DNA from 2 places in the Hahella sp. KA22 genome. Region 1 is predicted to be linked to the other one. Evidence: predicted binding sites of a transcription regulator. Region 1 holds the regulator's gene; the other holds the start of a gene.
The links. The regulator sigma-54, encoded in region 1, starts transcription at its own class of promoters, with help from an activator protein. The targets are predictions, from matches to a motif close to TGGCACNNNNNTTGCTNT.
Positions count from the first base shown of each region.

Region 2: EUZ85_RS22060 (BON domain-containing protein) is a predicted target of sigma-54. The motif match lies at 3,236-3,253, and genes of this name have one in related genera.

Region 1 covers NZ_CP035490.1:2,021,039-2,026,319, reverse strand. The annotation lists gene lptA (lipopolysaccharide transport periplasmic protein LptA) at 1-453, shown strand, start outside; gene lptB (LPS export ABC transporter ATP-binding protein) at 450-1,175, shown strand; gene EUZ85_RS09045 (RNA polymerase factor sigma-54) at 1,298-2,794, shown strand; gene hpf (ribosome hibernation-promoting factor, HPF/YfiA family) at 2,910-3,218, shown strand; gene ptsN (PTS IIA-like nitrogen regulatory protein PtsN) at 3,225-3,689, shown strand; gene rapZ (RNase adapter RapZ) at 3,716-4,576, shown strand; gene EUZ85_RS09025 (HPr family phosphocarrier protein) at 4,671-4,940, shown strand; gene mgtE (magnesium transporter) at 5,178-5,281, shown strand, end outside.
Region 2 covers NZ_CP035490.1:5,005,577-5,010,857, reverse strand. The annotation lists gene EUZ85_RS22070 (murein L,D-transpeptidase) at 1-1,464, shown strand, start outside; gene EUZ85_RS22065 (hypothetical protein) at 1,449-2,378, shown strand; gene EUZ85_RS22060 (BON domain-containing protein) at 2,512-3,150, opposite strand; gene EUZ85_RS22055 (ABC transporter substrate-binding protein) at 3,733-4,416, shown strand; gene EUZ85_RS22050 (endonuclease/exonuclease/phosphatase family protein) at 4,711-5,281, shown strand, end outside.

The DNA.
Region 1 (5,281 bases):
TTGGATCTTCTTAACGGCAGTGACGAACCAGTGCGCATCAAAGCGGGACGTTGGGAGAGAGATGGCCAAAAAGGCATCGACACCTATATCGGCAATGTCGTCATTACCCAAGGCAAATCCAGCATTGAGGCGGACAAAGTCATTTTATACACCGACGACAATGGCATCAGCCGCTTCCAGGCGACCGGCAAACCCGCTCATTTAGTGCAGTTTGACCAAGAAAAACAAACTGAAACCCACGCTTACGCAGAAAGCATGGATTATGACCGCAGCCAGAGTAAAGTCGTTATGCGTAACCATGCGCGCATTCTTCAGGACAATAGCTCAGTGGAAGGCGAAGAAATTATTTATTTCACAGACAAGCGTTTAGTCACGGCAAAGGGAGCCTCATCGGGCAATCAAACCGAGCAGGTTGAAATTATCTATCATCCGCCCAAATCTAATAAACAATGAGCACTCTCACCGCCAGAAACCTGGCCAAGGCCTACAAGAAACGGCCCGTAGTAAAAGATGTGTCCGTTGAAATCCGCAGCGGCGAAATCGTGGGCCTCCTCGGCCCTAACGGCGCAGGAAAGACCACCTGTTTCTATATGGTGGTAGGACTGATCCCCAGCGACAAAGGCAGCGTATTTATTGACGAAACGGAAATCACCGGCCTGCCAATGCATGGGAGAGCGCGCAAGGGCATTGGCTATCTGCCGCAGGAAGCATCGGTCTTCAGAAAGCTGTCAGTAGAGGACAATATCTACGCCATTCTTGAGACCAGAGCAGATCTCAGCCGCAAGGAGCGTAAGCTTAAGATGGAGGAGCTGCTGCAGGAATTTCACATCACCCATATTCGTAAAAGCCTGGGCATGAGCCTCTCAGGCGGCGAGCGTCGACGCGTGGAAATTGCTCGCGCGCTGGCTACGGAGCCCAAGTTTGTTTTACTGGACGAACCTTTCGCCGGGGTGGACCCTATTTCCGTCAATGATATCAAGCAGATTATCGAGCATCTCAAAAAGCGCGGCATCGGCGTTTTAATTACAGACCATAATGTGCGCGAGACCTTGGATATTTGTGAACGCGCCTATATTGTCAGTGAAGGATTTATTATCGCAAGCGGCGCCCCAAGTGATATCCTTGCCAACCCAAAGGTTCGAGAGGTCTATCTGGGTGACCAGTTCAAACTTTAGTTTAACCGGCGGCCTCCATCCAAGATGGACCCCAAGGCTCAAGAGCTTAGGATTAAAGCACCTAATAACTATGAAAAACTCACAAGATCTGTGCCTGAATCGGTGGTAAGCATCAGATGGTTATGAAAACTTCATTGCAGTTAAAGCTGGGTCAACAGCTGACCATGACCCCGCAACTGCAACAAGCAATAAAACTTTTGCAGCTTTCAACACTGGATTTACAGCAGGAGATTCAACAAGCGCTTGAGTCCAACCCCATGCTGGAAGTGTCTGAAGAAGACGAATCTCCCAACCACGTTCAGAACGATACGATCAGCGACATGCTCGCTAATAACTCCAGCAAGGAGCGAACGCAAGAGTCGGGCATGGATGAAGGAGGATTCGCTGAAGAGGACAACTGGTCCGATTCTATTCCGAACGACCTCCCCGTCGATACCGCCTGGGATGATGTCTTCCAGAGCGGATCAAGCAGCTACAGCGGCGGCGAAGATGACGAGTACGACTTCGAATCCCGCAATAGCAAAGGCGAAACCCTGCAAGACCACCTTCTCTGGCAACTGAACCTTACCCCCATGTCCGACATTGACCGCATGATCGCTGTTGCGATAATCGATGCAGTCAATACCGACGGCTATCTCTCACTCACTCCTGACGAAATTCATGGCGGACTGCAAACTGAGGGGGAAGAGGAAATTGAGCTGGACGAAGTACGCGCCGTCTTAAAACGCGTGCAGCAGTTCGATCCTCCAGGAGTCGCCACCTGCAACTTACAGGACTGCCTGCTGAGCCAGTTGAACCAACTGCCTAAAGACACCCCCTGGCTTGGACAGGCCAAGCTGGTGGTCAGCCACTATATCAATCTGCTTGGCAACCGTGACTACGCCCAGTTGATGCGCCGCAGCCGTCTAAAAGAAGACGATCTGCGGGAAGTGCTCAAACTGATTCAAAGCTTGAACCCAAGGCCAGGCGAAGGCATTCAGGAAAGCAATACCGAATACGTGGTTCCTGACGTTATCGTCAAAAAAGCCAACGGCCGCTGGCTGGTGGAACTGAACCCTGAAATCGCCCCGAAGATCCGCATCAACCCTGGCTATGCAGGCCTGGTGAGACGGGCGGACAACAGCTCAGATAACACTTATTTGCGCGACCAGTTACAGGAAGCCCGCTGGTTTATCAAAAGCTTGCAAAGCCGTAATGAAACTCTGTTGAAAGTCGCCTCACAAATCGTCGAACATCAGCAAGGATTCCTTGAGTACGGCGAAGAGGCGATGAAGCCACTGGTGCTGCACGATATTGCGGAGGCGGTGGAGATGCATGAGTCAACGATTTCCCGGGTGACCACCCAGAAATACATGCACACTCCTCGCGGCGTATTTGAGCTGAAGTACTTTTTCTCCAGCCATGTCAGCACAGATACGGGTGGCGAGTGTTCTTCGACCGCTATTAGAGCTATTATCAAGAAGTTAGTCGCGGCGGAATCACCAAAGAAACCATTGAGCGACAGCAAAATTGCTGCGCTGCTTGGCGAACAGGGCATCAACGTCGCCCGTCGCACGATCGCAAAGTACCGGGAGGCGCTTTCCATTCCGCCTTCCAATGAACGTAAGCGGTTAATTTAAAAGGAGGAATGCAGGCATAAGACTTAAATCAAATAGTCACAAATTGGATGTGCTAGTATTTTTCATGGAAGTGCAAAATTCATAATGCACCGTATATTGGCATTAGGAGCAAAGTATGCAAATGAACATCACCGGACATCAAGTCGAGTTAACTGAAGCACTGAAAGACTACGTTAACAACAAGTTCGACAAGCTCGAACGACACTTCGACAGTATCAGTAATGTCCAAGTTACGCTCTCCATTCAAAAACAGCGTCAGATTGCGGAAGCAACCATGCACATAAGCGGCGCTGACCTGCATGCCAATGCTGAACACGAAGATATGTACGCGTCAATTGACGCACTGGTGGACAAATTAGACCGCCAGATCCTCAAACACAAAGAGAAGCACGTTGATCGGATGCACGGCGCATCCGCCAGATAACAGAACATGGCCCAAACCACACTAACTATTGAGTCAATTATCTCGCCCGCCCTCACACGCTGTGGGGTGTCGGGCTCGAGTAAGAAGCGCGTTCTCGAATATATCGCCAATCTGATTGCGCAACATTTTCCGTTTTTGGACGAGAACGCCATTTTTACCAACCTGATATGCCGTGAAAGACTCGGCAGCACTGGTATCGGCCAGGGTATCGCGATACCCCATTGCCGCTTGGAGAACTGCGACCGCATCATAGGGGCCTTGCTTACGCTCAAGGACAAAATCCCTTTTGACGCCATAGACAACGAACCCGTGGACCTGCTGTTCGTTCTGATCGTGCCTCAAGAGGCCACCAGCGAACACTTGGACCTACTGAGCCAGCTGGCCCAGAAATTCAATGACCGTCGCTTCTGCGAACACCTGCGCGACTGTGACAACGACGAAACCCTGTTCAGGAGGGTGCTGGAGAAATAATCCAGCTTCGATGGAAAGAGGAAGACATGAAGCTGATTATCGTAAGCGGTCGTTCAGGCTCCGGAAAAAGTACGGCGCTCCATGTTCTGGAGGATATGGGCTATTACTGCATCGATAACCTGCCTATCGGTCTCCTCTCGCCTCTCACCCAAGAGGTGCTGGACCAGGGAAAGACCCAGAATCAGCAACTCGCCGTCAGCATAGACGCCCGAAATCTTTATAGGGATTTATCGGATTTCCCGTCGATTTACGCCACTCTGCAAGCGCACAATATTGATGTGGAAATCATCTATCTTGACGCTAATGACGCCACCTTGATCAAACGTTTTCATGCAACGCGTCGCAAGCACCCGCTCAGCAGCAAAAGCACATCGCTGAAAGAAGCCATCGCCAAAGAGAAACAGCTGCTGGAGCCGATCGCCACTCTGGCGAACCTATATATAGACACCAGTGATCTCTCCATTTACCAGCTAAGGGATCAGGTGAAGATCAGGGTTATCGGGCACAAAACCCAGGAACTGGCCCTGCTCTTCCAGTCGTTCGGCTTCAAGCATGGCGTGCCGTCGGATTCCGACATGGTGTTTGACGTGCGCTGCCTTCCTAACCCTTACTGGGACACCGCACTGCGCGGCTACAAAGGCACAGATCAGGAAATCATCGAATTCCTGAAGCAGCATCCGGAACCGGAACAGATGCTGCAGCACATTATCAGCTTTCTTGAGACCTGGATTCCGCACTTCCAGAACAGTAATCGCACCTATATGACAATCAGCATCGGCTGTACTGGCGGGCAACACCGCTCGGTCTATATCTGCGAGTGCCTGGGAGAGCATTTCAAGAAAAAATATGATAATGTCCAAGTGCGCCACAAAGAGCTGGCGCAATAAGGTTTTAACAATAAGAAGCCACTGTCGCTTAACAATTAAACCGGCCTGAATCCAACATTCGGGAAACTTCAAACTTTTATACTCATCGCGCCCCATGATCCAGGAACAAGTCACTATTATTAATAAGCTTGGCCTGCACGCCCGAGCGGCGGCCAAATTCGTGTCCACCAGCGGCCGATTCGCCAGTAAGATCAGAGTAGCCAAAGAAGGCCAGGAAGTTGACGGAAAAAGTATAATGGCGGTCATGATGCTCGCCGCCAGCAAGGGAACGCTTCTTACGCTGAAAATAGAAGGTCCGGATGAAGAGGAAGCTTTTCACGCCATCAAGGCTCTGATCGAGGACTATTTCGGAGAGGGTGAGTAACCCTACCGCTTTAGGGGCGCTTCGCCCCATCCCTTCCAAGCATGCCAAACAATACAAACCGCTTGAATAAAGTAAGACAATTCCCTGATTTTCCTTAGACTATTTTTCGTCTTAACTTACACTTTATAGTGGGCTCGCTTATACTGGCGCCACAACGGCGCAGAGCCCGTCTCTGTATTTTATCCGGCAAATTCCTCGCTGCCCGTTGCGGGCCGCCCTAAACGCGGATGTAAGTCTATGTCTCAAGCGACCGAAAAAAGCACTGCCAAGGTCCGTATGCGCTCCATTGCGGAAGCGCTGGAAAGCGGTTCTTTGCAGCAGGTCGCGCGCATCCTGAATGG
Region 2 (5,281 bases), 3.0 Mb from region 1:
GAAACCCTGACAGAGCGCGCTTATGCCCTGGTCAGGACGCTTGAGCATACCGATCAGGAAGGCTTGCCGTCGCAAAGATACCACACTGCGGTTTTGTCAGAGCTGTTGGGTCAATATCGAGCGGAACCTGAAACGTTTGGACGCGCCTTTGAGCTGGAGCTGCTGCTGACGGACGCTATGGTGGCGCTGTCCAGTGACCGTCTGACCGGCCGCTTTGACCCCAGGTCGATCGACTCCGTCTGGCGTGAAGAGCGCACAACCGGCGAACTGGCCCCTCGTCTGTATCAGGCGATTGCCGAGGATCGTCTGTTAGAGGACATGAGCGCTATGGTGCCGACGCCGGAAGTGTATCAGGGCCTGTCGCAACTGCTGACGGATCTGCGCGAAACGGAAGCCCAGGGTGGTTGGCCTATGGTGTCCTACGGCCCGACGCTGCGGCCCGGACAATCTGATTCGCGAGTCATTGAATTGCGCCGTCGCCTGATCGCCAGCGGCGACATGGAGCGGCCTGTGATCGATACCTCCGCGGGGGATGATGAGACTCTTTTTGATGAAGCTCTGGTGAAAGCCGTCCGCTTTTTTCAGGAGCGTCATGGCCTGAAACCGGACGCTATTGTAGGAAAAGAAACTCTGGCGATGCTGAATACGCCAATTTCCGAACGTATTGAACAGGTGCGCAGTAATCTGGAGCGTCGCCGCTGGACGCCAACGAATCTGGGCGACCGTTATGTGGTGGTTAATATCGCCGATTACCGTCTGGATCTGGTGGATCACGGCCGCACCGAATTGAGTATGCGTGTAGTAGTGGGCAAGCCATATCGTCGTACGCCCGCTTTCAGTGGATTGATGACCTATCTGGTGGTGAACCCGCTGTGGGAAGTCCCCACCCAGATCGCGGAAGAAGACATGCTGGAGCGCTTTATCGAAGACCCGGAATTCATCAGCAAAATGGGCTTCAGGGTATACAAAGGCTGGGGACGGGAAGAGGCCGCCCTGGACCCTGAAACTATCAACTGGGAAGAAGTCAAAGGCGGCAAGTTTCCCTATCGCCTGCAACAGGCGGCGGGCCCCATGAATGCGTTAGGGCGTATCAAGTTTATGTTTCCCAATGAATTTAATGTGTATCTTCACGATACGCCAAGCAGAAGCTTATTCTACAAATCACAGCGGGCCTTCAGCTCCGGCTGTATCCGTCTGGAGCGGCCCCTGGAATTGGCGGCGGCCTTGATCGGCAGTAAGAAAAGAACCGGCATCGAGCTGGATAAAATACTGGCGTCGGGAGAGCCGACGACACTGCGTTTACCGAGCCCGGTTCCAGTGCATCTGCAATACTGGACCGCCTGGATGGATGACTCCGGCGTGGCGCAATTCCGTAAGGATGTATACGGAAGGGACGCTCGACTGCAAATGGCGTTTGAAGGTAAAACGCTGGCGCCGGAGGATAATGAATGGTTAGAGCACTAACGGTCATTGCGCTCTGTCTGCTGATGACCCGTGCTTTTGGATTTGAACCCGGGAAAGTCGACTTCAGTATCAGTTTTAAAGGCGAAACCAGTGATTACCGGGTTATGTCCGCATTTTTGCAGGCGTCAGAAGAATTTGTCTTCAAAATTAATTTGCCGGAGAGCGAGCAGATTGAAATAAGTGGCCAGGGCGATGTCGTCAAGGAGCCAGGCGATCGTTATCGCTGGACCGCTCCTGCGCATCCTGGGGTGAGTCGTTTGACTATTCGCAGGCCTTCCTCCGGAGCGCAGATAACCCTGAACCTGTTTGTGCTGGTGCCGGCGAACCAAGTCGAAGAGGGAATGCTGAATGGCTATCAGATAGGTCACTATCCCAGTGAAGCCTATCTCAACCAGGCTATCTATCTTCCGCCTCCCGGCTACCTCGAAGTCACCAAGGATATGCTGGATATCGAGCTGACGCCCAACTACCGTTTGGAGCAGTTTCTATGCCGGCAACCCTCGGAGTTCCCCAAGTTTCTGGTGTTAAGAGAGAAGCTGCTGCTCAAGCTGGAGTATCTGACGGAGCAGGTGAATTCAGCGGGAGTGCCGGTTTCATCATTCGTTATTATGAGCGGCTTTCGCACCCCGTACTACAACACCTCCATTCGCAACGCGATGTACAGTCGTCATCAATGGGGCGGAGCGGCGGATGTCTTTATCGACGAGGACCCCAAAGACGGCAAAATGGACGACCTGAACAAGGACGGCAAGGTCGACAAAGATGACGCGGAGTATCTGGCGCAGCTGATTGAGAAATTTGCCGAGACGCCTGACTACAAATCCTTCATCGGCGGATTGGGCGTATATTCCGCTAATAGTTATCACGGCCCATTTATTCATGTGGATGTGCGGGGGGCAATGGTCCGGTGGTAAGCCGGGTCGAGCCCCGCGGTTGAGCATTGGGCTCCTGGCGTAAATCTCTTTGCTATCCCTCTGCTGACGAAAAAAGCCCGAAGCCGTTAGGCTTCGGGCCCTGCTGATGTCCATGCGCATGGAGTGCGATGAATTAGTTGATCATCAACTTGTTTTCAACGGAATCCACGTCGTCAACATTGCTGGCCAGTTTCTCCGCCAGATCCTTCTCTGCTTCTGAATCCACCGCGCCATTCAGCGTTACCACACGGCCTTCTGTATCCACATCAATATCAAGACCGGCGACGGACTCGTTAGCCAACAGCTTCATTTTTACCTTAGCGGTAATAGTGGCGTCAGCCACGGAGCTTTTAAAGCTCTCATTCTCCGCGTTTTCCTTCTTGGCGGGTGTGGAGGCTACCTGCAACTGGTTATCCACATCCTTAACGCCTTCTACGCTCAGGGCGATCTGTTCCGCCAGCTCTTTTTCCACTTCGGAACTGACTGTTCCCACCAGTGTGGCGTTGGAGCCATTGACGGAAGCATCAATCTCGAATGTGCTCAGGTTTTCGTTGAACAGAATGGCGGTTTCAATCTTGCCTTCAGTCCAACCATCCTTGAAATACTTTTTCGCATCCTGGGTCATTTCCTCCGCCTGCTGGCCGACAGTTTCTTCCTTCTTAACTTTGTCTCCCGCTGCGTAAGCAGGGGCTACGGTCATAGCGCCCGCCAGGGTTGCGGCGATCAGAGCAGCATAAACAGGTTTCTTGGTAAAAGTTTTTGGCGTTTTCATAACGATCTCCTTTTCTATCTTTTAAAGTCCCGGATCTCTGTCGAGACCGGGTAACAGGTCTCTATGCCTCGTTGTCACTTAAGAGACAGCTAGAAGCGTGCCAAGTTATTTTTATCGAATTTAGCGCTTTTTATGCGCATTTTGGTGTAATTTTGCACGTTTTTTCCGTTTGGCTGGTAATCTTGGGTAAAAGGCTTGCAGAACTTACAAAGTATTGGGTTTTCTAAATTTGAAGTGTCGGGCGGCCTTTTCATGTCAGCTTGGTTTAATTCGAACCGGTTTTGAGGCCTGGTGTGGCTTCGATGGGCTAGCGCTTAAGGCTCCTTTCTGCGTACGAAAAACCGCCACTGCTGCTATATTGGTGATAATAACCATAAGCGAAAAACGCCCTCTGGTATGACCCTTCCACATAATAATCAGCGGAAAAGCAAGCGCTACTGTAAACCTCTCTCATTTATAGGAAGCTCCTGTTTACCGCGCCGCCGCCATCGAGATAGGGCGAAGCATCTTTTCTACGGCCTTATTGCGCTATTTATATGCCTGGACTTACTCAACGTTGCAGAGGCCGCGGAGCGCCAGGTAGTGCTGGCCGCGACCGAGTACCCGCCTTATTACGGTGAGCATTTAGAGAGTAAGGGATTTATTACGGAGATCATCTTCACCGCTTTTCAGCGAGTCGGGTATGAGGTTGAGGTGAAGTTTTTACCCTGGAAAAGAGCTTATGGCATGGCGCAGGCTGGCGATTTTGATGGGGTCTACACCGGGTGGTATCGAAAAAACAGGGAGCAGTGGTTTGAGTTTTCAGATCCTCTTCCAGCCAATGAGCTGGGCTTTTACGCTCTCAAGGAACGCAATATTTCTTATGTCGCCCTGAATGATTTGCAGCCATATAAAATTGGCGTAGTGCGGGGGTATGTCAATCCGCCTGAGTTTGAACAGGCCAGATTGAATACCATTGAAGTCACCGAAGACCGCCAGAATATCCTTAGCCTTTCCCGTGGCTGGATTGATCTTGTGCTGATTGATAAGTTTATGGGGCAGTATATTATCAACACGGAATTTCCCGATTCCGCCAACAAGTTCATCTGGCTCGATCCTCCGATCAAAGTGGAGAATCAATACCTGATGTTTTCCAGGAAAGCGAAGAACTTTTTGAAAACTTCCCAGGACTTCAATCACGGCTTAAAGCAACTGGCGCAAGAAGGTAAAATTGATGCGATTATTACCAAGCATAGAACACTGTGGGGTAAGCCGAAAGCCAAGTGAGATATCGCGGAAGTTTTAGTGTAACATTTTGTTATTTAAAGGAATTATGCGGCTTTCATGTGTATACTGCCCACCTGTAGATTTTGTAGCGACCTGATACCTAAACTTGGGACCCTGCAGTTGATGTTTCCTTCGGGTTTTTTTAACTCAAAATGAAAGCGCTTTCATTGGTTGGCGCTAAGTTTTTGGCTTTGATGGTTGAATACTGAGCAATATGATGAAGCTTGGCAGTGGTGGGCACAAGTGTGAAAGGTAAAGCTGCATCAATTTAAATTATATTTTTAGGAGTCTTGAGTGAGAGTAGCAACATGGAATTCTCAGGGAAACCCAACTTCCAGTGATAGTAAAATAAAGATACTGAGTAACTTACTGAACGAGTGCGATATTATTTTAATACAAGAGTGTGGAGGATTAAGTCAAGCTAGTTTAGACAGCGTATCTACTCAGAAGTGGCTGTATTCATGTGAACAAGTAGGAGCGTTCAATAATCGCTGCACAACATGTATTATTTCTAAACAAGTACCTGTAGCGCACGGCTGTATATACTTGCAAACTGATACCGGACGCAGTTCCCTGTATGCGACTTTTGGTGAAGGATTTACTGTTCTTACGTTTCATGCTAATGCTGGCGGAAGAGGTGCAGCGGATGCACAATTAGTAGGCCAACATGCAGTTGGGAAAATTCCTGGTAACTTTATTATAGGAGGAGACTTTAATTGCGTACCTTTTGACCTCTCTAGTCGCCGAAACATAATAAGGATTGGGAGTAACTCTAGAGGAAAAGAATTGCGCATCGTATCAAGCGGCTCAAATACTCATCCAGGTTCACATCATGAATTAGACTACTTTTTGGTTAGTGAAAATA